3 regions of the Streptomyces sp. NPDC056224 genome follow, and region 1 is predicted to be linked to each of the others. Evidence: riboswitches for the same ligand, from Rfam matches in the RefSeq annotation. Region 1 holds a riboswitch; each other region holds the start of a gene.
What was found. Region 1 has a riboswitch for cyclic di-AMP ahead of ACFCZ1_RS23920 (peptidoglycan DD-metalloendopeptidase family protein). Riboswitches for the same ligand answer to the same signal wherever they lie in the genome.
Positions count from the first base shown of each region.

Region 2: another riboswitch for cyclic di-AMP. It lies ahead of ACFCZ1_RS37145 (transglycosylase family protein); the one in region 1 lies ahead of ACFCZ1_RS23920 (peptidoglycan DD-metalloendopeptidase family protein).
Region 3: another riboswitch for cyclic di-AMP. It lies ahead of ACFCZ1_RS15945 (M23 family metallopeptidase); the one in region 1 lies ahead of ACFCZ1_RS23920 (peptidoglycan DD-metalloendopeptidase family protein).

Region 1 is NZ_JBHJTK010000022.1:61,095-70,474, forward strand. Features, by position in the region: gene ACFCZ1_RS23900 (roadblock/LC7 domain-containing protein) at 1-57, opposite strand, end outside; gene ACFCZ1_RS23905 (ATP-binding protein) at 93-2,585, opposite strand; gene ACFCZ1_RS23910 (MBL fold metallo-hydrolase) at 3,020-4,219, opposite strand; gene ACFCZ1_RS23915 (SGNH/GDSL hydrolase family protein) at 4,332-5,117, opposite strand; gene ACFCZ1_RS23920 (peptidoglycan DD-metalloendopeptidase family protein) at 5,282-6,247, opposite strand; cyclic di-AMP (ydaO/yuaA leader) riboswitch at 6,252-6,454, opposite strand; gene ACFCZ1_RS23925 (tyrosine-protein phosphatase) at 6,739-7,530, shown strand; gene ACFCZ1_RS23930 (aspartate aminotransferase family protein) at 7,549-9,009, opposite strand; gene hpnH (adenosyl-hopene transferase HpnH) at 9,006-9,380, opposite strand, start outside.
Region 2 is NZ_JBHJTK010000073.1:307-9,686, reverse strand. Features, by position in the region: gene ACFCZ1_RS37165 (nucleoside triphosphate pyrophosphohydrolase) at 1-935, shown strand, start outside; gene ACFCZ1_RS37160 (globin domain-containing protein) at 958-2,139, opposite strand; gene ACFCZ1_RS37155 (cytochrome P450) at 2,291-3,595, shown strand; gene ACFCZ1_RS37150 (transglycosylase family protein) at 3,699-4,748, shown strand; cyclic di-AMP (ydaO/yuaA leader) riboswitch at 5,024-5,196, shown strand; gene ACFCZ1_RS37145 (transglycosylase family protein) at 5,200-5,907, shown strand; gene eno (phosphopyruvate hydratase) at 6,180-7,466, shown strand; gene ACFCZ1_RS37135 (septum formation initiator family protein) at 7,558-8,046, shown strand; gene ACFCZ1_RS37130 (DUF501 domain-containing protein) at 8,095-8,631, shown strand; gene ACFCZ1_RS37125 (exopolyphosphatase) at 8,628-9,380, shown strand, end outside.
Region 3 is NZ_JBHJTK010000010.1:168,895-178,274, reverse strand. Features, by position in the region: gene ACFCZ1_RS15970 (CobW family GTP-binding protein) at 1-68, shown strand, start outside; gene ACFCZ1_RS15965 (restriction endonuclease) at 65-2,119, opposite strand; gene ACFCZ1_RS15960 (DNA topoisomerase (ATP-hydrolyzing) subunit A) at 2,228-4,681, opposite strand; gene ACFCZ1_RS15955 (M16 family metallopeptidase) at 4,872-6,236, shown strand; gene ACFCZ1_RS15950 (M16 family metallopeptidase) at 6,257-7,624, shown strand; cyclic di-AMP (ydaO/yuaA leader) riboswitch at 7,830-7,989, shown strand; gene ACFCZ1_RS15945 (M23 family metallopeptidase) at 8,002-8,805, shown strand; gene ACFCZ1_RS15940 (GntR family transcriptional regulator) at 8,989-9,380, shown strand, end outside.

The DNA.
Region 1 (9,380 bases):
CAGCCAGTCGAGGTCCGGGAGCCGGTTGCCGGTCTTCGTCGCCACTTCGCCGCCCATGGGGGTGCGCTCCTTGCTGAGGTGAGGGGTCGGGGTCATACCTGCTTCTCCGACTGGGCGAGGCCGAAGCCCCGTTGGAAGGCGGCCATCAGGCCGGGGTCGTGCACGGGCTGACCGGTGCGGGCGGACCGCCGCGGGGCGGGCGCCTCGCGCAGCTGGGGCGCGAGGTGTTCCTGGGCCCGCCGCCTGGGCAGCGGCGGCCGCTCCGCCTCCGTGGTCCCGGGCTCGCCCCACGGCCCGGCGGGACCGGACCGGGGCGCGCCCACCGCCGGAGCCGAGGCTCCGTCCCCGGCCCGGGGCGCGGGCAGCGGCATGGCCACGGCTTCCGTGGCTCCGCCCCCGGCCCGGCGCACGGGCAACGGCGCGGCCGAGGACGCACGCGCGGGCGCGCCCCCGAACCGCATCCCGGCCCCGTCCCCCGCCTCGGACAAGATCCCGGCCCCCCGCCCGGGCTCACTCCCCGGCCGCGATCCACTCCCGGCCTCCGGCCCGTCCACGGGCGTCGTCGGCGCCTGCGCGGGCCGGGCTGCGGGCCCAGGACCGGACTGCCTGAACCGCGTACCGGGCCCGGACTCCCACTCAGGCACATCACCAGGCCGAATCCCGCTCCCGGCCCCCGGCTCGGACACGATCCCGGAGCTGATCCCGGCCCCAGGCCCGGGCGCGGTCCCGCCACCGGGCTGCACCCCGACCGAGGATTCCGACTCCGACCGGCGACCGGCCCCCCGCCCGGGCCCACCCCCCGGCCGCGACTCGCTCCCGGCCTTCGGCACGCCCACGGGCGTCGTCGAGGCGTGCTTGGGCCGGGCTGCGGGCCCAGGACCGGACTGCCCGAACCGCGTACCGGGCCCGGACTCCCACTCAGGCACATCACCAGGCCGAATCCGGCTCCCGGCCCCCGGCTCGGACACGATCCCGGAGCTGATCCCGGCCCCAGGCGCGTGCGGGGCACCGGACTGCACCCCGATCCCAGCTTCCCGCGCGGGCGCGTGCGCGTGCGCTGCCCCGGACCGGATCCCGGCCGCAGGCTCCCGCGGGGCCCCGGGCGCGGTGCCGGGTCCCGGGGCGGTCTGCGGGCGCGGCCCGCGAGCGGGGTCGGGGGCGGCCCGCGGAACGGGCGCGGGCCCGTTCACGGCCGGGGCAGGGCCGGCGGCCCCGGCGCACCAGGCCCCGGCCCCGGCCCCGGTTGGCGCCCCTCGCCCCGGCAGGGGCTCCGGGTCCGCGCGCGGCGGGGTCACCCGCACCGGCTCCAGCGGCGGCACCGCCGCCGACTCCCCGGTCCCCCACGAGGTGGCCCGGGAGCCACCCGCCGCGTCGGCGGCGCTCGGCGCCTCCGCGCCCAGCAGCTCCTGAGGCAGCACCAGCACGGCGAGCACGCCGCCGTAGATGTTGGACTTGAGCTCGACGGCGATCCCGTGCCGGCGGGCCAGCGCGGAGACCACGAACAGGCCGATCCGCCCGTCGGCGAGAAGGTGTCGGACGCTGAACTGGTCGGGGTCGCCGAGCAGGGCGTTCATCCGGTGCTGTTCCTCGGCCGGCATGCCCAGCCCGCGGTCCTCCACCTCGACCGCGATCCCGGCGGTGACCCGTTCGGCGCGCAGCACCACATCGGTGTCGGGTGCGGAGAACACCGTGGCGTTCTCGACCAGTTCGGCCAGCAGGTGTACCACGTCCGCCACGGCGTGGCCGCGTACGCTGCCGCCCGCCGGGGGCACGACCTTGACCCGGGTGTACTGCTCGACCTCCGCCACGGAGGAGCGCAGCACCTCGCTCAGGTCGATGGGCCGGGTCCACTGACGGCGGGACGCGGCGCCGCCGAGCACGGCGAGGTTCTCGGCGTGGCGGCGGATGCGGGTGGCCAGGTGGTCGACGTGGAAGAGTTCCTTGAGCAGGTCCGGGTCCTCGACCGTGTCCTCCAGGCCGTCCAGCAGCGAGATCTCGCGGTGGACGAGGGACTGCAGCCGGCGCGCGAGGTTGACGAAGACCTCGACCTTGCGCTCGCTGTCGGACGGCGCGGCCGGGCCGGCCAGCCGTACGAGCGCCGTGTGGGCCTGTTCGCGGGCGCCGCGCAGCTCCTGGGAGAGCAGCCAGAACTCGTCCACGCCCGCCGGGTCGGTGCCGAGCGGTGGTCCGGTCGGTCCGCCGCGCACGGGGCGGGGCGGGGTCTCGCCCCGCTCCAGCCGGTCGGCGGCCGTCCGCAGTTCCTGGCGTCCGCGCGCACTGGAGCGGCGCAGTGCCTCGCACCGGTCCCGGACGGCCTTGGCCGCCCGCTGGGCCCCGAGCAGGGCGGCGGCGAGGGCTCCCAGGACGAGCAGGGCGCAGCCGGTGAGCACCGGCCAGAGCCGGGCGTCCCGTTCGCCTGCTCCCCCGCCGAGTTGGAGGGTGAAGATGACCGCGGCGGCGCCGCTGAGCCCGGCGGCGAGCGTCGGCAGCACGGCGGCGCGGACCAGTTGGGGGCGTATCTGCCGGGCCGGACCGGTGACGGCGTGTCTCGACGGGGCGTGGCGGGCGGCGCGGAGTCCGGACATCGGCGTCCTCGGTACGTGGGGCCCGGCCCCCAGCGTTCCCGGGGCCCGGTGTTGATCACCGGATACCCACGCTAGACCGCACCATCCCGACCCGGACGGTCAGTTGGGGAAGTTCACGGGGGTGCTTCCCGCTCCCGGTGGAGCGCTCGCACAGCCGCCCGAATCCGCCGGGGCGCCTCCCGCGAGGACCGGCAACGGCCCCGTGCCGCCGGGCTCCCGGGCCGCCTTGCCTACCCGCTCCCGCGCCCCGTGCCCCCGCCCCCGTGCCCCCGCCCCCGACGGCCGGGGCGTCGCGCCCGCCGCGGGCGTACGCCCACCTCGGGTACGCCCACCTCGGGCACGCCCACCTCGCGCACGCCCGCTCCGGGCTCGCCCGGCTCCCAGCGGCCCCGCAGCCGAGGGGCGGGGCCGCCCGGCCGCGGGGCCCCGGTACGTCAGGACCCGACGGCCTCGGGCTCCTCGCGGATCACGGCGTGCGGCCGCGCCGCCGTGACCGGATGCGGGGTCGCGGCCGGGGTGACCGCGGCGCCCGCCACGAAGGGCCGCCACCAGGGTTCCGCCGGGGCATCGGCGGAGCCGGGCTCGAAGGGCTGGCCCGGGATCGGCAGGGCGATGGCCGATCCGGTCTCCTCGGCCGCGGCCAGGGTGCCCTCGCCCGGTTCGTCCCACGGGTGGAGGGCCAGGTTGAAGGTGCCCCAGTGGATCGGCATCATCGTGCCGCGCGGGGCTCCGCCCTGGAGGTCGAGGTGGGCGCGCATGCCCTCCCCGGGGGTCATGTGGATGTCGGGCCAGTACTCCGAGTAGGCCCCGATCTGGATCATCGTGGCGTCGAACGGCCCGTGCTCGGCGCCGATCTCCTTGAAGCCGGGGAAGTATCCGGTGTCCCCGCTGTGGTAGATGCGGTGCTCGTCGCCCGCGACGACCCAGGAGGCCCACAGGGTGTTCTGCTGGTTGCGCAGCCCGCGTCCGCAGAAGTGCCGGGCGGGGGTCGCCGTCAGCGAGAGCCCGGCGACCTCGGTGCTCTCGTTCCAGTCCAGCTCGCGCAGCCGGTCGGCCGGTACGCCCCAGCGCTCCAGGTGCGCGCCGACGCCCAGCGGGACGGCGAAGACCGTGTCCGTACCGGCCAGCGCCTTGATCGTCGGCAGGTCGAGGTGGTCGTAGTGGTCGTGCGAGATCACCACCACGTCGGCCGTCCCCAGCGAGGCCAGGGGCACCGGCACGGGGTGCAGCCGCTTGGGGCCGGCGAAGGGGAAGGGGGAGCACCGCTCGCCCCACACGGGGTCGAAGAGCACCCGTCGGCCGTCGATCTCGGCGAGCACGCTGGAGTGGCCCATCCAGGTGAGCCGCAGACCGCTCACGGGCGGCTTCGCCAGCTCCGCGAGCGTCGTCGGGTACACGGGGATCGGCGCGCCGGGATTGCGCCGGAGCCGCTCCTCCTTGTGGAAGTAGATCTTCGCGAACTCCGCCATCGACCCCGAGGGCCTGGTCCGGGCCCCGACCGGATTCTGGAAGACGCCGTCGGCGAAGTTCGGCGAGCGGCGGATCCTCTCCAGCCGGGCGCCGGACGGGTCCGCGCCGAAGGCTTCGGGCCGCAGGGCACGCAGCCGTGGACGCAAGGGACGGGAGCCGGTCAAAGCGCCTCCTGGGAGGATGGGGTCAGGACGGTCGTCGCACTACGACCATCCCAACGCACACGCGCCCCGGAGGATTCCGCTCGCGGCTCCCGTCCGCACCGCCGGTCGCCCCCTACAACGGGAGCAGGTCCGGTCGCTTCGCCTCCACGTGGTCCCCGGAGGACTCCCCGCGCAGCCGTCGGCCGATCCACGGCGCCAGGTGCTCGCGCGCCCACTGGATGTTGTCCCGGGTCACGTCCACCGAGCCGCGCGGCCGCTCCGGCGGCCACGGCTGGTCGGGGTCGGCGGGCACTTCCAGCCCCAGCACCTGGGCGGCGCGCAGTGCGACCCGCGTGTGCCCCTCGGGTGACAGGTGCAGCCGGTCGGCGTCCCAGGCCCGCCGGTCCTGTACGGATTTCAGCGACCAGAGGTCGAGCACCGGGCAGTCGTAGCGGTCGGCGATGGCGCGGACGTGCGCGCTGTACGTCGCCACCTTGCCGCGCAGGTGCTTGAGGACCGGCACGCCCCGGGTGTCGAAGCCGGTGGTGATCATGACGTGGCCGACGGCCCCGGTAAGGTCGGCGACGGCGGCCTCGAACCGCTCCGCCACGTCGTCGGGGTCGCTGCCGGGCCGGATGATGTCGTTGCCGCCCGCGCAGAAGGTCACCAGGTCGGGCGCGAGCTCCTTGGCCCGCGGGACCTGTTCGGCCACGATCTGGTCGAGGAGTCGGCCGCGCACGGCCAGGTTCGCGTACCGGAAGTCGTGCTCGTCACGCCGGTCGGCCAGGAGCACGGCGAGCCGGTCCGCCCAGCCGAGAAAAGAATCCCCGGGTCCCGGGTCCCCCACGCCCTCGGTGAAGCTGTCCCCGATCGCCGCGTACGAGCCGATGGTCTTGAGTGTCGTCGTCGTCGCTGCCACGAGACGACATCCTTCACTCCCGTACACGACCTACGCCAACGTAAGCAGGGGTTGACGGACCGTGATCTTTACCACGCGGGGGATAAGGAATAGGTACACGTGAGGCCGGGACCCCCCTCGGGGCCCCGGCCTCACGCGTGCCTGCGTTCCGGCGGCGGGTGCCGTCAGATGCTCACGCCCTTCGAGCGGAGGTAGGCGAGCGGGTCGATGTCCGAGCCGTAGGACGGGCCCGTGCGGATCTCGAAGTGGAGGTGCGGGCCGGTCGAGTTGCCGGTGGAGCCGGAGAGACCGATGCTCTGGCCGCCGGTGACGCTCTGACCCGCCGAGACGGACAGCACGGAGAGGTGGCCGTACTGCGAGTAGGTGCCGTCCGTGTGCTTGATGATGACCTCGTTGCCGTACGCGCCGGCCCAGCCGGACGAGACCACGGTGCCCGGGCCGACGGCCTTGACGGTGGTGCCGGAGCTGGCGATGAAGTCGACGCCGGTGTGGTAGCCGGAGGACCACATGCTGCCGGCGACCTTGTACTGGGTGGATATCCCGCCGCTCACCGGGGCCACGAAGCCGGAGGCGGACCGCTGCGCGGCCGGCGCCTCGGCGGCGGCTTCGCGCTGCACCGGGGCGGCCTTCTCGGCGACCTTCTCGGCGGGCTTGGGAGCCGACTTCGGAGCCGGCTTCGCAGCGGCCTTGGGAGCCGGGGCGGGAGCCGGGGCGGCGGGGGCGGAGTCGGGTGCGGCCGCCGCGCCCTTCGCGCCCAGGGTCAGCTTCAGGCCGGGGTGGATGAGGGAGGGGTTGGTACCGACGGCCTCGCGGTTGTCGGCGTACAGCCGCTCCCAGCCCCCGGAGAGGTGGCGCTCTGCGGCGATCTTGGAGAGGTAGTCGCCGGGCACGACCGTGTAGACGGTCGGCGCGGCCTCCACGGCGGCGGTCGGGGCCGCCTGGAGCGAGAGGGGAAGCTGCGGCGCCACGGCGGGGGCCGCGGCAGGCGCGGCGGCCGGAGCGGGGGCCGCCTGGGCGCCGGCGGCACCCATCAGGGGCAGCGCGAGCGCCGCACCGCCGGTGCCGGCGACGGCGAGACCGCGGGAGATGGAACGGGACTTGGGACGGCGGTGCTTGCCCTTTGCGGACATGGCGAATTCCTCTCCGTCGCCTGCGAGGTGAGCTGTCGGGTTCGGACTGGAGATGTCCGGCCGTCCGTGAACGGAACATGGGCGGCTTAACCCCGAGCCGTCCCGGAAAGATCCGGAACAGCGGCTTACCTGGTTCCCCCGCTCCTGCCGAGCGCGTGAATAGTTGGGTGCGGTTTCCGGGCGGCGGCAGGATTCGGCGGTCCACCCGGATGGATCGCGAAGGTAATCCCATAAGGCCGTACACAACAAGCCGTGAATTCCCTGACGGAATAACAGGGATGAGGGACCGCCGGAATTCCGGTCACCCTGCGTCCCGCCCCCACCGCCAACAACCGCTCCGGCCGGGCCATTCACCCTTCGCGATCAGGCACGCACGGTCACCGTATGATCTGGCTCACGGGGCCGCGTCCGATCTCGCCGCCGTTCATGGCAAGTTGGCGCCAAGTAGCTTAATTCGGACAGATGACCCACCACGAAGCGGAGGAGTTCCCGTGACCCAGCAGATACAGGAGCCGGAACTGTCCGGAGTGCGCAATTTCCGCGACGTGGGGGGATTGCCGACTTCCGGCGGGCGAAGGGTCAAGGCGGGACGACTGTTCCGAAGCGGACATCTCGCGCATGCCACCGAAACCGACGCAGAATTCCTCGCCTCGCTCGGCCTCCACACCGTCTTCGACTTCCGCAACAACGCCGACCACGCCCTGGAGGGGCCGGACGTCGAACTGCCCGGCGTCCGGAACGTCAACATCCCGCTCTCGGACCCGGCCGACGGCCGGGAGTTCTGGAAGATGGTCCGCGACGGCGACCTCGACCAGCTCCGCGCCATCCTGGGCGACGGGAAGGCCGCGGCCCGGATGGAGAGCTCGTACCGCGGGATCATCAAGCACCGCACCGGCGAGCACAGCCGGGTGGTGCACGCCCTCGCCGAGGACAGCGTGCCCGCCCTCCTGCACTGCGCGGCCGGCAAGGACCGGGCGGGCCTGTCGATCGCCGTCACCCTGCTCGCGCTGGGCGTCGAGCGCGAGGCGATCGTGGCGGACTACCTGGAGTCGAACGCTCCGCACCGTCGCTACCGGGTACGCCGCAGCGGCGGGTCGGCCGAGGCCCGCTCCCCCGAGGCGATGGAGCTGCTCGCCCCGCTCTTCGATGCCCGCGCCGAGTACCTGGAAGCGGCCTTCGACACCATCGACGGGCACTGGGGCGGTGTGGACCGCTACCTGGCGCAGGGCCTCGGACTCACGCCCGAGACCCTCGGCCGGCTGCGGGAGCGGCTGCTCGACTGACGACGCCGCCGCAGGCCGTCACCGGTTGCCGACGGCCTGCTTCACCAGGGTCCTGCCGAAGTCCCACATCAGCCCCGAGCCGCCGTGCGCCTCGTCCATGACGTCCCGGAAGGCGCCGACGAACCGGTCGACGTCCCGCTCGTCCACGATCAGCGGCGGGATGAGCTTGATCACTTCGAGGTGGTCCCCGGACACCTGGGTGAGGATCCGGTGCTTCTGCAGCAGCGGCACGACGACCATCTGCGCGAAGAGCCCCTTGCGGGCCGCCTGCAGCATGGTCCACCGGCTGCGCAGCCCCAGCGAGGACGGCCGGCCGAACTCGATGCCGATCATCAAGCCGCGCCCCCGCACCTCGTGCAGCAGCTCGTACTCGCCCACCAGGGCGGCGAGCCGCCCGCGCAGCAGGTCCCCCACGGCGCGGGCACGGGCCACGACCTCCTCGTCCTCCATGACCGACAGCACCGCCAGCCCGGCCGCCATCGCCTGCGCGTTGGAGCCGAAGCTCGCGGAGTGCACGAGCACCCGGTCCATGGACGAGTAGACCTTCTTGAAGATCCAGTCCTTGCCCAGGGTCGCGCCGACCGGCACGTACCCACCCGACAGGGCCTTGGCCACGCACACCAGATCCGGTTCCACGCCCGGCTCGTGCTGGTACGCATAGAAATCGCCGGTGCGGCCGAGGCCGGTCTGCACCTCGTCCGCGATCAGCAGGGCCTTGTGCCGGCGCAGCAGCTCCTGCGCCGCGAGCAGGAAGCCGGGCGGGGCGGCGAGCACCCCCTTGCCCTGGATCGGCTCGACGACGAAGGCGGCCACGTCGCCGCGCTTCAGCTCCCGCTCCAGTGCGCCCAGGTCCCCCAGCGCGACCTTCGTGTCGGGGAGCAGCGGCGCGAAACCGTCCCGGAAGCCGCCTTCGCCGTTGACCGAGAGCGACCCCGTCGTGAGCCCGTGGAAGGCGTGGTCGCAGTAGAGGATCCTGGGCCGCCCGGTGGCGTACCGGGCGAATTTCAGGGCCGTCTCCACCGCCTCGGTGCCGCTGTTGCCGAAGAAGACGCGGTCCAGGTGCGGGCTGTACGAGAGCAGCTTCTCCGCGAGCAGCCCGGGCAGCGGCTGGCAGTCGAAGCGGGTGAGGTCGGCGAGCTGGGCGTCCAGGACGTCGTGCAGGGCGCGGCGGACCACGGGGTGGTGCCGGCCCAGGCCCATCACCCCGAACCCGGCCAGCATGTCGAGGTAGTCGTTGCCCTCGGCGTCCCAGAAGTGGGCTCCCTCGGCCCGTTCGTAGACCTTGTCGAAGCCGATGGTGTGCAGCATCCGGGGCAGCTGGTGGTTGAGGTGCCGGGCGTGCAGCTCGTACCGCTCGCCGCCGCGCTCGGCCAGCAGGGCGCCGAGGTCGAAGCCACTGTGCCGGCCGCCCTTCCCCAGGCCGCCGGGGCCCAAGCCGCCCGGGCCCTGTCCGCCCGGGCCTTGTCCGGCCGGCGTCATGCCGACTTGTCCCGGTTGCCGCCGACCGTCTCCCTGGCCGCGCGCAGGGACTCCTTGAGGGAGCCCATGGTGGCGAGGACGGCGGTCGGCTCGTAGCCGCAGTGCGCCATGCAGTTCGCGCAGCGCGGGTCCTTGCCCCGGCCGTACTTGCTCCAGTCGGTGTCGTTGATGAGTTCCCGGTACGTGGGCACGTAGCCGTCGCTCATCAGATAGCAGGGGCGCTGCCAGCCGAAGAGGGAGTAATTCGGAATGGCCCAGGCCGTGCAGGGGAAATCGGCCTTTCCTTCCAGGAAGTCCAGGAAGAGCGGCGAGTGGTTGAGCCGCCAGCGCCTGCGGTTGCCGCCCGCGAAGGCCTTCCTGAAGAGTTCGCG
Region 2 (9,380 bases), on a different contig from region 1:
GGGTCGCCCCCGGCGTGCTGTCCTGGCCCGCGTGGCAGGCCCTGCACGCCGCGGACCGGGTGGTCTGCGCCGACCCCGGCCACCCGCAGCTCCCGTACCTGCGGGAGGCGGGCGTCGAGGTGGTCCACGAGAGCCCGGAGGCGCACGCGCTGGTCGAGGCCTGCGCCGGCGGCCGCACCGTCGTGGTGCTCCCGGGCGGCGAGGGCGACCAGCGGCTCACCGACGGGCTGGCGCGCCTGGCCGGCTCGGGCCGGGTCGCCATGCCCGACCTGGAACTGCTGCCCGGCTCCTACGACCTGCCGGGGGCCCGTCTGCTCGACCTGGTCCAGGTGATGGACCGGGTGCGGCGCGAGTGCCCGTGGACCTCGCGGCAGACCCACCGGGGGCTGGCCAAGTACGCGATCGAGGAGGCGTACGAGCTGGTCGAGGCCATCGAGGACGGCGACCGGGAGGAACTGCGGGAGGAGCTCGGCGACGTCCTGCTCCAGGTGGTCTTCCACGCCCGGATCGCGGAGGAGGGAACCGGGGACGCAGGCGACCGCGACGAGGCGTTCTCCATCGACGACGTGGCCGGGGCCCTGGTGGAGAAGCTGATCCACCGCCACCCGCACGTCTTCGGCGACGCGCAGGCCGAGACTCCGGAGGACGTCAGCGCCCACTGGCAGCGCACCAAGGCGGCCGAGAAGCGGCGGGAGTCCGTCACGGACGGGATTCCGGTGGGCCAGCCCGGCCTCGCGCTCGCGGCCAAGCTCGCGGGCCGGGTCCGTGCGGGCGGCGTGGCCGTGGAACTGCCCCGCGGCGAGGGCATCGGGTACGAGCTGCTGGCGCTGGCGGCGCGCGCCGAGGCGGAGGGGATCGACCCCGAGACCGCGCTGCGCGCGGCGGCCCGCGCCTACCGGGACGCGATCCGTGCGGCCGAGGGCGTCGGCGAGTAGCCCTCAGCAGCGGCAGGACGTCTCAGTCGTCCCGGGGCGCGCGGCCCGCGGGGTTGTGCCAGTGCGGTGACGGGCGGTTCAGGAACCATTCCCCGAAGCCCAGCGGGCGGCCGTCCGGGCCGTGGCCCCTTCCGGCGGCGGGGACCGCGTCGTGGAAGATCCGGCCGGGGCGGGCGCCGAGCTCCTCCAGGAGGTACGCGGTCTCCTCGACGAACGGCGGCGGCCCGCTGAGGTAGACGTCCTGGTCCGGCCACAGGGCCCGGTTGCCGAGCGCGGTGGCCAGCCGGTCGGTGGCCTGGTTGCGGTGCCGCCCCGGGGCGGGCGTGATGTAGGTGACGCCGAGCCAGTCGCGGGCGGCGGCCCACTCGTCGATCAGCGGGCGGTCGTAGAGGTGGGCCGGGTCCCGCCCGACCACGAAGAGCCGCACGTCCTGATCAGGAGGGTGCTTCCCGAGATCCTCCAGCATGGCCCGGACCGGAGCCCAGCCGGTCCCCGCGGCGATGAAGCAGGCCGGGCGGTCCGCACGGCGGAAGGTCAGCTTCCCGCCGGCGGCGGCGAGCCGCAGGCTGTCGCCCGGCCGGACGTCGCGGACCAGGGCGGTGCTGACCCGGCCCCGCTCGATCCGGCTGACGTGCAGGTCCAGGGTGCCGTCGGCGCGCGGTGCGTTGCCGATGGAGTACGTGCGCCAGGTCCGCGGGACCCGCTCGCAGCTCACGCTCGTGTACTGGCCGGGTACATAGGGGAAGGGTGCGTGCGGTTCCAGGGTCAGCACGCCGATGTCCTGGCCGTACCGGAGGTGGCGCACGACTTCGGCGTCCCACCAGGGCGGGTCTTCGCTCGCGGCGGCGCCGGCCGTCATCGCGTCGGCGATCACCTGGTACGCCTCGCTCCAGGCCTTCTCCACCATCGGCGTCCACGCCGATCCGGAGGTCGCCGCGAGGGCGGCGAGCAGGCTTGTCCCCACGGCCGCGTAGTGCTCGGGGCGGGCCTGGAACTTGCGGTGGTCGCGGCCCAGCTCGTGGAGATAGGGGACGAGGGTCCCCTTCTCCAGACGGGCGATCACGTGGGTGAGCGCGGCGAAGAGCCGGTCCCGCTGTCGCTCCAACTCCTCGAAGGAGGACGGGAAGAGCTCACGGATGCCGGGGTTGTGCCAGAACAGGTGGGAGTAGAAGAACTTGACCGCGTGCTCGGCCCGTCTCTCCACTACCGCGAAGCTGCTTTTCAAGATCCTCACATCCACAAAACCGAAAGTAGGAATGTCGGGGAAGGCGAGGTCAAGTGATGGCGGATCTACGGACAGCCGCGACGAACCACCCATATGGGATCGCGGCCGGATGCCGGGATACGGTCAGCAGGTGCATGAGCAGACTCCCGCAGCCCCCGCCGACAGCCCTTCGACCCCCCCTTCCGGCCGGGGACCGACCCTGTTCGACTGGGAGTTCGCGACCGATCCCTACCCGGCCTACGCATGGTTGCGCGAGCACGAGCCGGTGCACCGCACCAAGCTCCCCAGCGGGGTCGAGGCCTGGCTGGTCACCCGGTACGCGGACGCCCGCCAGGCCCTCGCCGACCAGCGGCTCAGCAAGAATCCGGCCCACCACGCGGAGCCCGCGCACGCCAAGGGCAAGACCGGGATCCCGGGGGAGCGCAAGGCGGAGCTGATGACGCACCTGCTCAACATCGACCCGCCGGACCACACCCGGCTGCGGCGGCTGGTGTCGAAGGCCTTCACCCCGCGCCGGGTCGCCGAGTTCACCCCGCGCGTGCAGGAGCTCACCGACCACCTCATCGACAAGATCGTCGAAAAGGCGGGGGGCGCGGACAGGGGGGAGGCCGATCTCATCCACGAGTTCGCCTTCCCGCTCCCCATCTACGCCATCTGCGAGATGCTCGGCGTACCGCGCGAGGACCAGGACGACTTCCGCGACTGGGCCGGGATGATGATCCGGCACGGCGGTGGTCCGCGCGGCGGGGTCGCCCGCTCGGTGAAGCAGATGCGGACCTACCTCGGTGAACTCATCCACCGCAAAAGGGACGATCTGGGCAATGACCTGATCTCGGACCTGATCCGGGCGAGCGACCACGGCGACCACCTCACGGAAGCCGAGGCCACCGCCATGGCTTTCATCCTGCTTTTCGCCGGTTTCGAGACCACCGTGAACCTCATCGGCAACGGCGTCCACTCCCTCTTCATGAACCCCGGCGAGCGCGAGCGGCTCCAGCGCTCCCTCGCCGCGGGCGAGAGCGGCCTGCTGGAGACCGCGGTCGAGGAACTCCTGCGCTACGACGGCCCGGTGGAGCTGGCCACCTGGCGGTTCGCCACCGAGCCGCTGACCCTCGGCGGGCAGCCGGTCGCGGCCGGGGACCCGGTCCTGGTCGTCCTGGCGGCCGCCGACCGCGACCCCGCGCGGTTCGCCGAGCCGGACACCCTCGACCTCTCGCGCACCGACAACCAGCACCTCGGGTACGGGCACGGCATCCACTACTGCCTGGGTGCTCCGCTCGCGCGACTTGAAGGACAGACGGCGCTTGCGACTTTGCTCACGCGTCTGCCGGATCTGGAACTCGCGGTTCCGCCAACTGACCTTCGCTGGCGGGGTGGTCTGATCATGCGTGGCCTGCGCACCCTTCCCGTGCGCTTCACACCCCGAAACATCTGAAGGCCCGCTGACCGGGAGTCAGCCGACGACCCGAGTTGTGACAATCGTTCGAGGGCCGCTAGGTTCTGCCGTTACCCAGCCGTTATGCGAAAGGTGCAGCCTCATGCGTTCCGGGAACGGCCGTCACAGACGCCCCCGTCAGGTGCCCGCGATAGTCGTCACCGCAGGAGTCACAGGCTCCGCGCTGGCCCTGCCGCTTCTTGCCGCCACCAACGCCTCCGCGGCCGACACTTCCACGTGGGACAAGGTCGCCGAATGCGAGAGCGGAGGCAGCTGGAGCGCCAACTACGGCAGCGGCCAGTACGGCGGCCTCCAGTTCACCCAGGACGAGTGGCAGAGCGCCGGCGGCTCCGACTTCGCCGAGCGCGCCGACCTCGCGAGCCGGTCCCAGCAGATCGCCGTGGCCGAGCGCGTACTGGCCTCCCAGGGTCCGCAGGCCTGGCCGCTGTGCGCGGCGTCGGCCGGACTGGACGGGCAGAGCCCCGCCGCTGCCGTCGACCCCGGCCTGCCCGGCGGTCCGGTCAAGACCGGCCCGGCGCCCTCCCGCCCGGACAGCGCCGTGCCCTCCACGGGGAACGGAAAGCCCTCCACGGACTTCGGCGCCCCGACGCCCGCCCCGAGCCCGTCCGCCACCCCGCCGTTCGTCGTCCCCGACGGCCCGCTCGCGCCCTCCCTCGGGCTGCCCGTCATGCCCTCGCCGGACGAGGTGACGCCGACCCCGGCCGACCCGGGCACGCCGACCGCCCCCGTGGACCCGAGCGCGCCCACCACGCCCCCCGGCACCCCCGGCCAGCCCCCGGTGACCCCGGCCGACCCGACGGCGCCCACGACTCCGGGCACCACGCCGGACCCGACGGCTCCGGCGACCCCCGGTGCCCCGGGCGCCTCCACCGACCCCACCGCGCCGCCCGTCACGCTGGCCGAGGGCGGCGGCAAGCACCGCGGAGCCCCCGCGGCCGAGGCGCCGGTCACATCTGATGCCGCGTCGGACCCCTCGTACACCGTTCAGGCGGGCGACAGCCTGGCCACCATCGCGGATGCCAAGGGGGTCAAGGGCGGCTGGAAGGGGCTCTACGCGGCCAATGAGCAGGTCATCGGCGGGAACGCCGATCTGATCAAGCCGGGCCAGAACCTGGATCTAACCGCTCAATAAGGGCACTTCGGCCACCCGGAAAGAGTTGATTGTCGGTTTTCTGCAAGTGAGACATGTGTCTCTTCCGGTCAACTGGCGTGTCTTGTCCCGGGGCTTCCGCAAACCCCGCCCTCACCTGCGCAAATCTCCTTACGGGGAGCGCAAGTAGGGGCCGTTTCTCCCCGATGGCGGTCGTTGAACATCGGGGAGGGACGTGTCTACCTTCTGAATCGCTCGCCACCGCGAGCTCCTTCGACCGCATCGCCGAATCCTGCCGGCGGACGGGGGGAACAGTCGTCGCGCAAGCGCCGAAGGCAGGAGCGGGGGAACCAAGGTAGGCGCCGGGAGCGGCCGTTGAGAGACGGTCACGCCACCGGCTAGGGGTTAAGACGTGCGCTAGGTCGCACGGCCGGGCAACTCACTCGCCCGAACCCGACAGCTCACCTCGTAGGCGTCGGTGAGGAGAAACTCCATGCTGCTTTCCGGCAAGGGCAAGCACCGCCGCGGTACCGCCATCGAGCGGACCGCCCGCATCGTCACGCTCGCCGGTGTCGCCGGTGTGGCCGTCGCCGCCCCCCTGATGGCCGCCGGCTCCGCGAGCGCCGCCACGTCCTCCGAGTGGGACCGCGTCGCGCAGTGCGAGTCCGGCGGCAACTGGGCCATCAACACGGGCAACGGCTACTACGGCGGCCTGCAGTTCTCGTCGTCGACCTGGGCCGCGTACGGCGGCAAGTCGTACGCCGCGCAGGCCAACCAGGCCTCGAAGTCGCAGCAGATAGCCATCGCGGAGAAGGTCCTCAAGGGCCAGGGCAAGGGCGCCTGGCCGTCGTGCGGCGTGGGTCTGTCGAACTCCTCCTACACCGGCGGCGGTGCGGCCGAGACTCCGAAGCAGACGGAGAAGAAGACCGAGACCAAGAAGACCCAGCCGAAGAAGACCGAGCCGAAGAAGGAGACGAAGCGCTCCGAGGCCCCGGCCCCGACGACCCGCTCCGAGCGCTCCGAGGCCCCGGCCCCGAAGACCGGCAACGGCTCGTACGAGGTCAAGTCCGGCGACACCCTGGGCACCATCGCCGAGGCCAACGGCGTCAAGGGCGGCTGGGAGAAGCTCTTCGAGCTGAACAAGGACATCGTCTCGGACGCCGACCTGATCTTCCCGGGTCAGAAGCTGAAGCTCAGCTGAACGCTGCGGCAATAGCCGCAGCGGTCGCGGCACCACGCACCACCCCCACCGCCCGGCGCGTCTCCCCCCACGCGCCGGGCGGTGGTGTGTGCGGCGGCAGACCCTCCGTCATCCGGGGGCGTATGTCCCGGAAGAGGGGTATTCGGGCCCTTTTTCGTCCCAGGGACCGAGCGGTCGGCAGGGTGAGTGCTCGGATCCGGTTAGGCTCTAGTCGGCAAGGCCATCCCACGGCCTGACGCCACCGCACACCCAGCGTCACATCCCAGAAGGAGATGCTCGTGCCGTCCATCGACGTCGTCGTAGCCCGGGAAATCCTGGACTCCCGAGGCAACCCCACGGTCGAGGTCGAGGTGGGCCTCGACGATGGCAGCACCGGCCGTGCTGCTGTTCCGTCCGGCGCCTCCACCGGTGCATTCGAGGCCATCGAGCTCCGTGACGGTGACCCCAACCGTTACATGGGCAAGGGTGTCGAGAAGGCCGTCCTCGCCGTCATCGAGCAGATCGGCCCGGAGCTCGTCGGCTACGACGCCACCGAGCAGCGTCTGATCGACCAGGCCATGTTCGACCTGGACGCCACCGACAACAAGGGCTCGCTCGGCGCCAACGCCATCCTCGGCGTGTCCCTCGCCGTCGCGCACGCCGCGTCGGAGGCCTCGGACCTTCCGCTCTTCCGCTACCTCGGCGGTCCGAACGCGCACCTGCTGCCCGTTCCGATGATGAACATCCTCAACGGTGGGTCGCACGCCGACTCCAACGTGGACATCCAGGAGTTCATGATCGCCCCGATCGGCGCGGAGTCCTTCTCCGAGGCGCTGCGCTGGGGTGCCGAGGTCTACCACACCCTCAAGAAGGTCCTGCACACCAAGGGCCTCTCCACCGGCCTGGGCGACGAGGGCGGCTTCGCCCCGAACCTGGAGTCCAACCGCGCCGCGCTCGACCTCATCATCGAGGCCATCAAGCAGGCCGGCTACACCCCGGGCAAGGACATCGCGCTCGCGCTCGACGTCGCCGCGTCCGAGTTCTTCAAGGACGGCAAGTACGAGTTCGAGGGCCAGTCCCGCTCGGCCGCCGAGATGACCGACTACTACGCCGAGCTCGTCGAGGCGTACCCGCTGGTCTCCATCGAGGACCCGCTGTTCGAGGACGACTGGGCCGGCTGGAAGACCATCACCGACCGCCTCGGCGCCAAGGTCCAGATCGTCGGCGACGACCTCTTCGTCACCAACCCGGAGCGCCTGGCCCGCGGTATCGAGGAGGGCTCCGCGAACGCCCTGCTCGTGAAGGTGAACCAGATCGGTTCGCTGACCGAGACCCTGGACGCCGTCGAGATGGCCCAGCGCAACGGCTTCAAGTGCATGATGTCGCACCGCTCCGGTGAGACCGAGGACGTCACCATCGCCGACCTCGCCGTCGCCGTGAACTGCGGCCAGATCAAGACCGGCGCCCCGGCCCGCTCGGACCGCGTCGCCAAGTACAACCAGCTGCTGCGCATCGAGGAGATCCTCGACGACGCCGCGGTGTACGCGGGCCGCAGCGCCTTCCCGCGCTTCAAGGGCTAATCACGCCCTTGCCTCCGTACGTCCCCGCACTCGGTCCCGTACCGTGTGCGGGGACGTATTGCGTAGTGCGTACACAGGGGAGGCGGGACCAATGGCCGGGAACCGTGATCGGTTCTCCACCTTCTCGACCGCGACCAGGCTCAAGCAGCTCGGCGAGCGGACCGCCGCCCACGTCTACCGCTCGCAGTCGCGCCGCCAGGTCCGCCGCAGCCGGCTCACGGGCCGCGCGGCCCTCCTCGTGCTCGTCCTCTGTACGCTGGTCGTCGCCCTCGCGTATCCGATGCGCCAGTACGTCTCCCAGCGCTCGGAGATCGCGGAGCAGCAGCGGGCCGCCGCCGCCGCGCGGGACCGCCTGGAACGGCTCCGCGACGAGAAGGCCCGCTGGCAGGACAACGCCTACGCGGAGCAGCAGGCGCGCAAGCACCTGCACTTCCTGCGACCCGGGGAGATCGGCTACATCATGACCGACCCCGGGGCGCAGGGCGCCGAGCGGCACCGGACCGGCAAGGCCGGCTCCGACCGCCCCTGGTACTCCAACGTCTGGGACGGCGTCGACAAGGCCGACCGCCCCGGCGACTGAACCAGTCCACCCGTCATAGAACCGCGAACGAAGAGACTTCCTCCAGGCATGCAGACGCCCCCGCCCCAGACCGACCGGACCGAGCCGACCGACGCGGACATCGAGGCGTTCGAGCAGCAGCTCGGCCGCCCGCCGCGCGGGCTGCGCGCCATCGCGCACCGCTGCCCCTGCGGCCAGCCGGACGTGGTGGAGACCGCGCCGCGGCTCCCCGACGGCACCCCCTTCCCGACGCTGTACTACCTGACGTGCCCGCGCGCGGCCTCCGCGATCGGCACGCTGGAGGCCAACGGCGTGATGAAGGAGATGCAGGCCCGGCTCGCCGAGGACCCCGAGCTCGCCGCCGCCTACCAGGCCGCGCACGAGGACTACATCCGGCGCCGCGACGCCATCGATGTGCTCGAGGGCTTCCCGAGCGCCGGCGGGATGCCGGACCGGGTCAAGTGCCTGCACGTGCTGGTCGGCCACTCCCTGGCCGCGGGCCCGGGCGTGAACCCGTTCGGCGACGAGGCCCTGGCGATGCTGCCGGAGTGGTGGGCCAAGGGCCCCTGCGTCACGCCGTGCGGGGACAAGAAGGACCAGGCATGACCCGGGTCGCCGGCATCGACTGCGGTACGAACTCCATCCGGCTGCTCGTCGCGGACTACGACCCCGCGACGGGCGAACTGGTCGAGCTGGACCGGCGGATGATCATCGTCCGCCTCGGCCAGGGTGTGGACAAGACCGGCCGCCTCGCACCGGACGCGCTGGAGCGCACCTTCGCCGCCTGCCGCGAGTACGCGGCGGTCATCAAGGAGCTGGGCGCCGAGCGGGTGCGCTTCGTGGCGACCTCGGCCTCCCGGGACGCCGAGAACCGGGACGAGTTCGTCCGGGGCGTCCTGGACATCCTGGGCGTCGAGCCCGAGGTGATCTCCGGCGACCAGGAGGCGGAGTTCTCCTTCACCGGCGCCACCAAGGAGCTCACGGCGCACGAGCACCTGGAGCGGCCCTTCCTCGTCGTGGACATCGGCGGCGGCTCGACGGAGTTCGTGGTCGGCGAGGAGCACGTCCGGGCGGCCCGTTCCGTGGACGTGGGCTGCGTCCGGATGACCGAGCGCCACCTGGTGGCGGACGGCTCGGTCACCGACCCGCCGACCGAGGCGCAGATCGCCGCCGTACGGGCCGACATCGAGGCGGCGCTGGACCTGGCGGCCGAGACGGTCCCGCTGGCCGAGGCCCGCACCCTGGTGGGCCTGGCCGGCTCGGTGACCACGGTCGCCGCGATCGCCCTCGGGCTGCCGGAGTACGACTCGGCTGCCATCCACCACTCCCGGATCTCCTACGACCAGGTCCGCGAG
Region 3 (9,380 bases), on a different contig from region 1:
GTGTACTGCGGTACGTGGCCCGGCCCGCGGACCCGGAGGCCGAGGCCCCCGGAGCCGACACCCTCTAGGCGACCTCCACGCCGTACTCCCGCAGCAGGCCCTCCAGCCCGGCCCGGTAGCCCTTGCCGCCGATCACGAAGTCCCAGTCGCCGTTCGCCCGGCGCCGGAAGGACCCGAGCACCAACGCCGTCTCCCCGGCCCGGCCGTCGGAGACCTCCAGCTGCCCGGTCTCCGTGCCGGCCGCGTCCAGGAGCCGGATCCGGGCCTCGGTGAAACCGGCCAGGTCGGCGTGCGGATCGGCCTCCGGGTCGATCGCGGCCACCAGGACCAGGCGGTCGGCCGCCTGCGGCAGTGCGTCGAAGGCGACCTCCAGCGCCGCCTTGTCGGGCGCCGCGTGGGCGCGGGTGCGGACCGAACCGTCGGGCGTCCGCGGATTGTTGAAGAAGACGAAGTGGTCTTCGCTCAACACCCGGTTGCCCGCGCAGACCAGCGCGCACACGTCGAGCGCGACCGCGCCCGACCAGGACATGCCCAGCACGTTGTGGTCCGCAGAAGGAGCGGGATCGGGCGTTCGCCGCGCCGCGACGCCCGCGCCGGCGCCGTCTCCCAGGCGCCCCCGCAACCCGTACTGGTGAAGGAGCTCCACGAGCTTGTCCCCGGGAACCAACTCCAGGGGCTTGCCGTTGGCAAAGGTGTACGACCCCGGCCCGAAGGACGCGGTGGTGACCAGCACCCCCTTGTTCGCCCCCTTGTCCTGGACCGTGCCGTACAGATCCCGTACCGCCGTCGGCGGCACGGTGTTGCGGTAGCGCTTGACCTGCACCACGATCCGTCCGCCCCGGATCGGGGCCGGGTCCAGCGCCTCGACGTCCACCCCGCCGTCGCCCGACCGCTGGGTGGTCACCGCCTCCATGCCCATCGCCCGGAAGAGCTCGGCGACCAGGTTCTCGAAGGCGATCGGGTCCATCGCGAAGAGGTCGGGCTCGTCCTCGTCGCCGCCCGCGTGCCCGCCGTGGCTGACGACCCCGCCGCCGACCTCGTCGGGCCGGCGCCCGGGGCGTACCGCGGTCAGCTGGTCGGGCCGCGCCGACAGCTGCCCGCGCAAGCCTTCCACCAGGCAGTCCACCGCGCTGACCTGCTCCAGCCGCAGTTGCTCGAAGGCGGGCCGGGCCGCCGACACGGTGGCGAGGACGATCTGCGCCTCGCGGCCCGTCGCCGGATCGTGGTCGTCCACGAAACCGTTGACGACCACCGAGTCCAGCGCTCCGAACTCGTCCGCGGCGTAGAGCTCACGCACCACCAGGAGCACGCACTGCGCCAGCAGGTCCCGGTACAGCGCCCGCCGCTGCGTGGCCGGGCGGGCCGTCTCCTTGTCCTGGCCCGTACTCGACACGTACCGCACCGACTTGGCCTGCGGAACCACGGAGTACCCCGGCAGCTCCCAGTCCAGTGCCAACTGGCGCGCCCCCGGGTCGTACGCTGCCGCCACCTGCCTCGGCAGCGCCTCGGGCCAGGCCGTCGAGGCGTACAGGGCGGCCGAGAAGTACTCCACCACGGCCTCGGCGTCGCCCGCGCGCAGCCTCCCGGCCAGCTCTACCAGCCCGTCGTTGTGCCCGCGGATCCCGGCCAGCTGCTCAGCGGCCCAGCGGTCGTACTGCTGCCGGTATGCCGCCAGCTGGCGCTGCCGCTGGGCCTCAGCGGCGTTCGCGGCCTGCCAGGCCTGCGTGTACCGGGCGTGAGCCTCGCGTTCGGCCTGCGCCCGCCGGTTCGATCCGAGCGTCCAGCCCGAGCTCTGCTGGAACTGGTGCAACTGCGGCATCGGCACGGGGTGCGCCAAAGTGCCCGGGGAGAAGGGTTCGAGCCGCTCGGACCGGACCAGCCCGGCCATCCGGAACGCCGGCGCCCGGCACCCCGTGGCCAGCAGGCCCTGCAGGGCGGCGACTTCCGCCTCGATGTGCTCCGTACGCCGTCGGGCCTCGGCCTCGCGGTACTGCCGGTCGGCGGCCTGCTGCCGGCGCCGCCGACGCTCCGCCTCGCGCTGCTGGATCACCTGCGTCTGCTGTATCCGGCGCTGAGCCTCCGCCCAGTCCCCGATCACTCCGCCCGAGCGACGACTCATCAGCTCTGTTCTCCCGCCCCACCCGCCAGTGCCAAGAGGGAAAACATTAGTCGCCCTTCAGGTGGTACGTCCCCCGTCGGGCGTACCACCTGAACGCCGTCGTACGTCCTACAGCGCGGCTCCCGCCAGCGCGCCGACGGTCGCAGGCAGCGCCGTCCCCGAGCCGTCCCGGCGCGGGTCCACGGCCGGAAGCTCGGCCGGAGTGCCGTTCGCCGACGCCGCCCGGACCGGAGAGTTGCCCGCCCAGGCCAGAACCAGCACGTCCTCACCCTTCAGGAACCGCTGGCAGCGCACGCCACCGGTGGCCCGGCCCTTGCGCGGGTACTGGTCGAAGGGGGTCAGCTTCCCGGACAGCACCGAGTCGTCCAGCGTCCCGTGGGAGCCCGCCACCGTGAACACCATCGCGTCCCGGGCCGGGTCGACCGCCGAGAAGTGGATCACCTTGGCGTTGTCGGAGAGCTTGATGCCCGCCATACCGCCCGCCGGGCGGCCCTGCGGGCGCACCTGGCCCGCCGGGTAGCGCAGCAGCTGGGCGTCGTCGGTGAGGAAGACCAGGTCCTCCTCACCCGTGCGCAGCTCGACCGCGCCGACGATCCGGTCGCCGTCCTTGAGGGTGATGACCTCCAGCTCGTCCTTGTTGGCCGGGTAGTCCGGGACGACACGCTTGACCACGCCCTGTTCGGTACCCAGGGCCAGGCCCTGCGAGGACTCGTCCAGCGAGGTCAGGCAGATCACCTTCTCGTCCGCCTCCAGCCCGGTCAGGAACTCCGTGATCGGCGCTCCGCCCGCCAGGGCCGGTGCCGCCGCCGTGTCCGGCAGCTGCGGCAGGTCGATCACGGACAGCCGCAACAGGCGCCCCGCGGAGGTCACCACGCCCACCTCGGCCCGCGCCGTCGCCAGGACCTGCGAGACGATGAGGTCGTGCTTGGCGCGCTTGCCGTCCGCCTCCGCCAGCGGCTCACCGGTCACGGTGCGCGCCAGCAGGCCCGTCGAGGACAGCAGCACGCGGCAGGGATCGTCCGCGACCTCCAGCGGAACCGCCGCGATCGCCGTGCCCGCCGACTCCAGCAGCACCGTGCGCCGCTCGGTGCCGAACTTCTTCGCGACCGCCGCCAGTTCCGCGGAGACCAGCTTGCGCAGCTCGGTGTCGGACTCCAGGATCCCGGTCAGCTCGTCGATCTCGCCGGTCAGCCGGTCGCGCTCGGACTCCAGCTCGATCCGGTCGAACTTCGTGAGCCGGCGCAGCGGGGTGTCCAGGATGTACTGGGTCTGGATCTCGCTCAGCGAGAACCGCTCCATCAGCCGGGCCTTGGCCTGCGCGGAGTTGTCGCTGTCCCGGATGAGCCGGATGACCTCGTCGATGTCGATGAGCGCCACCAGCAGGCCCTCGACCAGGTGCAGGCGGTCGCGGCGCTTGGTGCGGCGGAACTCGCTGCGCCTGCGGACGACCTCGAAGCGGTGGTCCAGATAGACCTCCAGCAGCTCCTTGAGGCCGAGCGTCAGCGGCTGCCCGTCCACCAGGGCCACGTTGTTGATGCCGAAGGACTCCTCCATCGGCGTCAGCTTGTACAGCTGTTCCAGGACGGCCTCGGGGTGGAAGCCGTTCTTGATCTCGATGACCAGGCGCAGGCCGTGGGAGCGGTCGGTGAGGTCCTTGACGTCCGCGATGCCCTGGAGCTTCTTCGAACCGACCAGGTCCTTGATCTTCGCGATGACCTTCTCGGGGCCGACCGTGAAGGGCAGTTCCGTGACGACGAGGCCCTTGCGGCGCGCCGTCACGTTCTCCACCGCCACCGTCGCGCGGATCTTGAAGGTGCCGCGGCCGTTCGCGTAGGCGTCCTTGATCCCCGAGAGCCCGACGATCCGGCCGCCCGTGGGCAGGTCGGGACCCGGCACGAAGCGCATCAGCGCCTCCAGGTCCGCGTGCGGGTAGCGGATCAGGTGGCGGGCGGCCGCGATGACCTCGCCGAGGTTGTGCGGGGGCATGTTGGTGGCCATGCCGACCGCGATCCCGGACGCGCCGTTGACCAGCAGGTTGGGATACGCGGCGGGCAGCGCGACCGGCTCCCGCTCCTGGCCGTCGTAGTTGGCGGTGAAGTCGACGGTGTCCTCGTCGATCGACTCCGTCATCAGCGACGTGGCGTCGGCCATCTTGCACTCGGTGTAACGCATCGCGGCCGGCGGGTCGTCGTTGCCGAGCGAACCGAAGTTGCCGTGGCCGTCGACCAGGGGCAGCCGCATCGAGAAGGGCTGGGCCATGCGCACCAGGGCGTCGTAGATCGACGCGTCACCGTGCGGGTGGAGCTTGCCCATCACCTCGCCGACGACTCGGGCGCACTTCACGTACCCGCGGTCGGGGCGCAGACCCATCTCGTTCATCTGGTACACGATGCGGCGGTGCACCGGCTTCATGCCGTCCCGGGCGTCGGGCAGGGCACGGGAGTAGATCACCGAGTACGCGTACTCGAGGAAGGAGCCCTGCATTTCGTCGACGACGTCGATGTCGAGGATCCTCTCCTCGAAATCCTCCGGCGGCGGGGTCTTCGTGCTGCGGCGGGCCATCGCTGCGCGGCTCCTTAACCAAGAATGAGTGTGCTGGGGGTCTGACGCGGACCATTGTGGCCCGAGGCACCGACAACGCCGACTCCGACCCAGGGTGTGACCCGGGAACTTATCCGGCGGTCGACGCGCTTGCATACAGTGGCAGGTCTGACAGAAATCTCTGCATCGCGATCGAAGGGACCACATGCCCATGGGTCACACGGCCACAGCCCAGGCCGGCTCCGGCGGCCTGACAGCGACCGAACACCGGCTGGCCAACGGCTTGCGCGTGGTGCTTTCCGAGGACCACCTGACCCCGGTCGCCGCGGTATGCCTCTGGTACGACGTCGGCTCGCGCCACGAAGTCAAGGGACGAACCGGCCTGGCTCACCTCTTCGAGCACCTGATGTTCCAGGGTTCGGCGAGCGTACCGGGCAACGGTCACTTCGAGCTGGTCCAGGGCGCCGGAGGCTCCCTGAACGGCACCACCAGCTTCGAGCGCACCAACTACTTCGAGACGATGCCGACCCACCAGCTGGAGCTCGCGCTGTGGCTGGAGGCGGACCGCATGGGCTCGCTCCTGGCCGCCCTGGACGACGAGTCCATGGAGAACCAGCGCGACGTCGTCAAGAACGAGCGCCGCCAGCGGTACGACAACGTCCCGTACGGCACGGCCTTCGAGAAGCTGACCGCCCTCGCGTACCCCGAGGGCCACCCGTACCACCACACGCCGATCGGCTCCATGGCCGATCTGGACGCCGCCTCCCTGGAGGACGCGCGCGCCTTCTTCCGCACGTACTACGCGCCGAACAACGCGGTGCTGTCGGTCGTCGGCGACATCGACCCGGAGCGCACGCTCGCCTGGATCGAGAAGTACTTCGGCACCATCCCCGCGCACGACGGCAAGCAGCCGCCCCGTGACGGCTCCCTGCCCGACGTCATCGGCCGGGAGCTGCGCGAGGAGATCGTCGAGGAGGTCCCGGCGCGTGCGCTGATGGCCGCCTACCGGCTCCCGCACGACGGCACCCGCGAGTGCGACGCCGCCGACGTGGCGCTGACCGTCCTGGGCGGCGGCGAGTCCTCACGGCTCCACAACCGTCTGGTACGCCGCGACCAGACGGCCGTCGCGGCAGGCTTCGGCATGCTGCGCCTGGCCGGCGCGCCCTCCCTGGGCTGGCTGGACGTCAAGACGTCCGGCGGGGTCGACGTGCCCGACATCGAGGCGGCCGTGGACGAGGAGCTCGCGCGGTTCGCCGCCGAGGGCCCGACGGCCGAGGAGATGGAGCGCGCCCAGGCGCAGCTGGAGCGGGAGTGGCTCGACCGGCTGAGCACGGTCGCGGGCCGCGCCGACGAACTGTGCCGCTTCGCGGTGCTCTTCGGAGACCCGCAGCTGGCCCTGACCGCCGTCCAGCGCGTCCTCGCCGTCACCGCCGAGGAGGTGCAGGCCGTGGCCGCGGCCCGGCTGCGCCCGGACAACCGCGCGGTGCTGGTCTACGAGCCGATCACCGCCGACGCCGACGCCGCCGACGAGTCCGACGAGAACGACGCGAACGAGAACGAGGGGGCGGAGCAGTGAGCGACACCGCAGCCGTCACGATGACCTTCCACCCGCGCCCGCAGGCCGGGGAACCGCAGCCGTGGGCCTTCCCCGCCCCCGACCGCTCGGATCTGGCCAACGGCCTGACCCTGCTGCGCTGCCACCGCCCGGGCCAGCAGGTGATCGCGGTCGAGGTCAACCTCGCCGCCCCGCTGGACGCCGAGCCCGAGGGCCTGGACGGCGTGGCCACCATCATGGCCCGCGCGCTGTCCGAGGGCACCGACAAGCACTCCGCCGAGGAGTTCGCGGCCGAGCTGGAGCGCTGCGGCGCCACCCTCGACGCGCACGCCGACCACCCGGGCCTGCGGGTCTCCCTGGAGGTTCCGGCCTCTCGGCTGCCCAAGGCCCTCGGCCTGCTCGCCGAGGCCCTGCGCGCGCCGGCCTTCGCCGACGCCGAGGTCGACCGCCTGGTGCGCAACCGGCTCGACGAGATCCCGCACGAGCTGGCCAACCCGCAGCGCCGCGCCGCCAAACAGCTCTCCAAGGAGCTGTTCCCGGCCTCCCTGCGGATGTCCCGCCCCCGCCAGGGCACCGAGGAGACGGTCGCGCGGATCGACTCCTCGGCCGTACGCGCCTTCTACGAGGCCCACGTACGCCCCGCCACGGCCACCGCGGTGGTCGTCGGCGACCTGACCGGCATCGACCTGGACGCCGTGCTCGCGGACACCCTGGGCGCCTGGACGGGCAACGCCGCCGAGCCCCTGCCGGTGCCGCCGGTGACCGCCGACGACACCGGTCGCGTGGTCATCGTGGACCGGCCCGGCGCGGTCCAGACGCAGCTGCTGATCGGCCGGATCGGGCCGGACCGGCACGACCGGGTCTGGGCGGCCCAGGTGCTCGGCACGTACTGCCTGGGCGGCACCCTGACCTCACGCCTCGACAAGGTGCTGCGCGAGGAGAAGGGGTACACCTACGGCGTGCGCGCCTTCGGCCAGGTGCTGCGCTCGACCGCCGACGGCAAGGGCGCCTCGATGCTCGCCATCAGCGGCTCGGTGGACACACCGAACACCGGCCCGGCGCTGGAAGACCTCTGGAAGGTGCTGCGCACCCTCGCGGAGGGCGGCCTGACCGATGCCGAACGGGACGTGGCGGTGCAGAACTTGGTGGGTGTGGCCCCGCTGAAGTTCGAGACTGCGGCCTCGGTCGCCGGAACCCTCGCGGACCAGGTCGAGCAGGAGCTGCCGGACGACTACCAGGCGCAGTTGTACGCGCAGCTGGCCGAAACCGGGACGGTGGAGGCGACTTCGGCGGTCGTGAAGGCCTTCCCGGCGGACCGGCTGGTCACCGTCCTGGTCGGCGACGCGGCGCAGATCGAGGCGCCGGTGCGCGCCCTCGGGATCGGCGAGGTGAGCGTCGTCACCAACTGACGGCAGCGGTCGGCCAACTGGTCGATTCGGAAGGGGCTTCGGCGGGCTTGTCCGCCGGAGCCCTTTTTGTCCGATTGGTGGTGAGGTTGCTTTTATGTGGTGTGGCGTACGCAACAAAAAGGCGTGTCTGTTTGGCGATTGACTGATGATCCGCCTAGCGTCACCCGTGCTGCCCGTCAGTTGTACCCGCCGCGTCCGCGGCACCGGGCAGTGATCGCCGAGTCCCCGTCAGGCGCGAGCCTGGGGAGCCGGGGACCCACATGTGTCCCTGGGGTGAATCGGACCCCCTCGCAAGAGGAGGCCCGTAGGAGACCTTCCTGCTCCGAACCCGTCAGCTAACCCGGTAGGCGAGAAGGAAGGAAAGGATCAGCCCCTTCATGGCGTTTGGCAGTCGTCCCGCCGGCTCCGGTAAGCACCGTGGTTCCAGCCGTCTGAGCCGCAAGACCGCCGGCTACGCCGGCATCGCCGCCCTCGCCACCACTGGTGTCGTCGGCTCCCTCGCCGCTCCGGCCTTCGCCGCGGACAACGGCGACCACCACTCCACCCAGGACAACGCGCTCGGCGCCGTGGTCGTCGCCGAGGACCTCCAGGGTGACATCCAGGACCAGGCCGCGTCCCAGCACCGTGCCGCCGAGCACGCCGCCGCCCAGGCGCAGGCCGAGGCCGACGCCAAGCAGCGGGCCGCCGAGGCCAAGCGCCTCGCCGAGGCCAAGGCGAAGGCCGAGCGCGAAGCCGCCGAGCGTGCGGCCCGCGAGGAGGAGCGCAAGCGCCTCAACACCTTCGTCGCGCCGATCGACGGCTCGTACGTCAGCACGCAGTACAAGGCCGGCGGCGGCATGTGGTCCTCCGGCAGCCACACCGGCATCGACTTCCACGCCGCCTCCGGCACCTCCGTCCACGCGGTGGGCGCCGGCGTCGTGGTCGAGGCCGGCTGGGGCGGCGCGTACGGCAACAACGTCGTCATCAAGCACAACGACGGTACGTACACCCAGTACGGGCACATGAACTCGCTGGCCGTCTCCGTCGGCCAGCAGGTCACCGCCGGCCAGCAGATCGGCCTGTCCGGCTCCACGGGCAACTCCAGTGGCCCGCACCTGCACTTCGAGGCCCGCACCGGCGCCTCCTACGGTTCGGACATCGACCCGATCGCGTACCTGCGCTCGCACGACGTCAGCCTCTGACCCGCACCGCACCGCTTCACCGAAGGCCCCGGCTCACCGAGCCGGGGCCTTCGGCGCTCTCCGCCGGGTAAACGTTTCGCATTTCCGAGCGCTCTCGGAAATTATCGTGTGTTGCAATAGAGTCGCAGCACGCACGTGCGTGTCCCATGGGTGTGGCAGTCGGAAATAGGCGGAGGTTCGGTCTTGCGTATTCCTGCGCAGGCGGTATGCACGGCAATCCGCGACGACATCGTCTCCGGGGTCTTCGAACCGGGCGGCAGACTGACCGAGGAAGTGCTGGCCCGCCGGTACGGAGTCTCGCGCGTCCCGGTCCGCGAGGCGCTGCGGACCCTGGAGTCCGAGGGGTTCGTGACCACGCGGCGCCACGCGGGCGCCTGCGTGGCCGAGCCGACCGAACAGGAGGCCGCCGACCTCCTGGAGCTTCGGATGCTGCTGGAGCCCCTGGCGGCCGCCAGGGCGGCCCGGCGGCGTACCGAGGCCCACCTCAAGGTGCTGCGCGGGCTGGTGAGGCTCGGTCAGGAGCGGGCCAGGCGGGGCCAGGGCGAGGACCTGCGGTCCCTGGGCGCCTGGTTCCA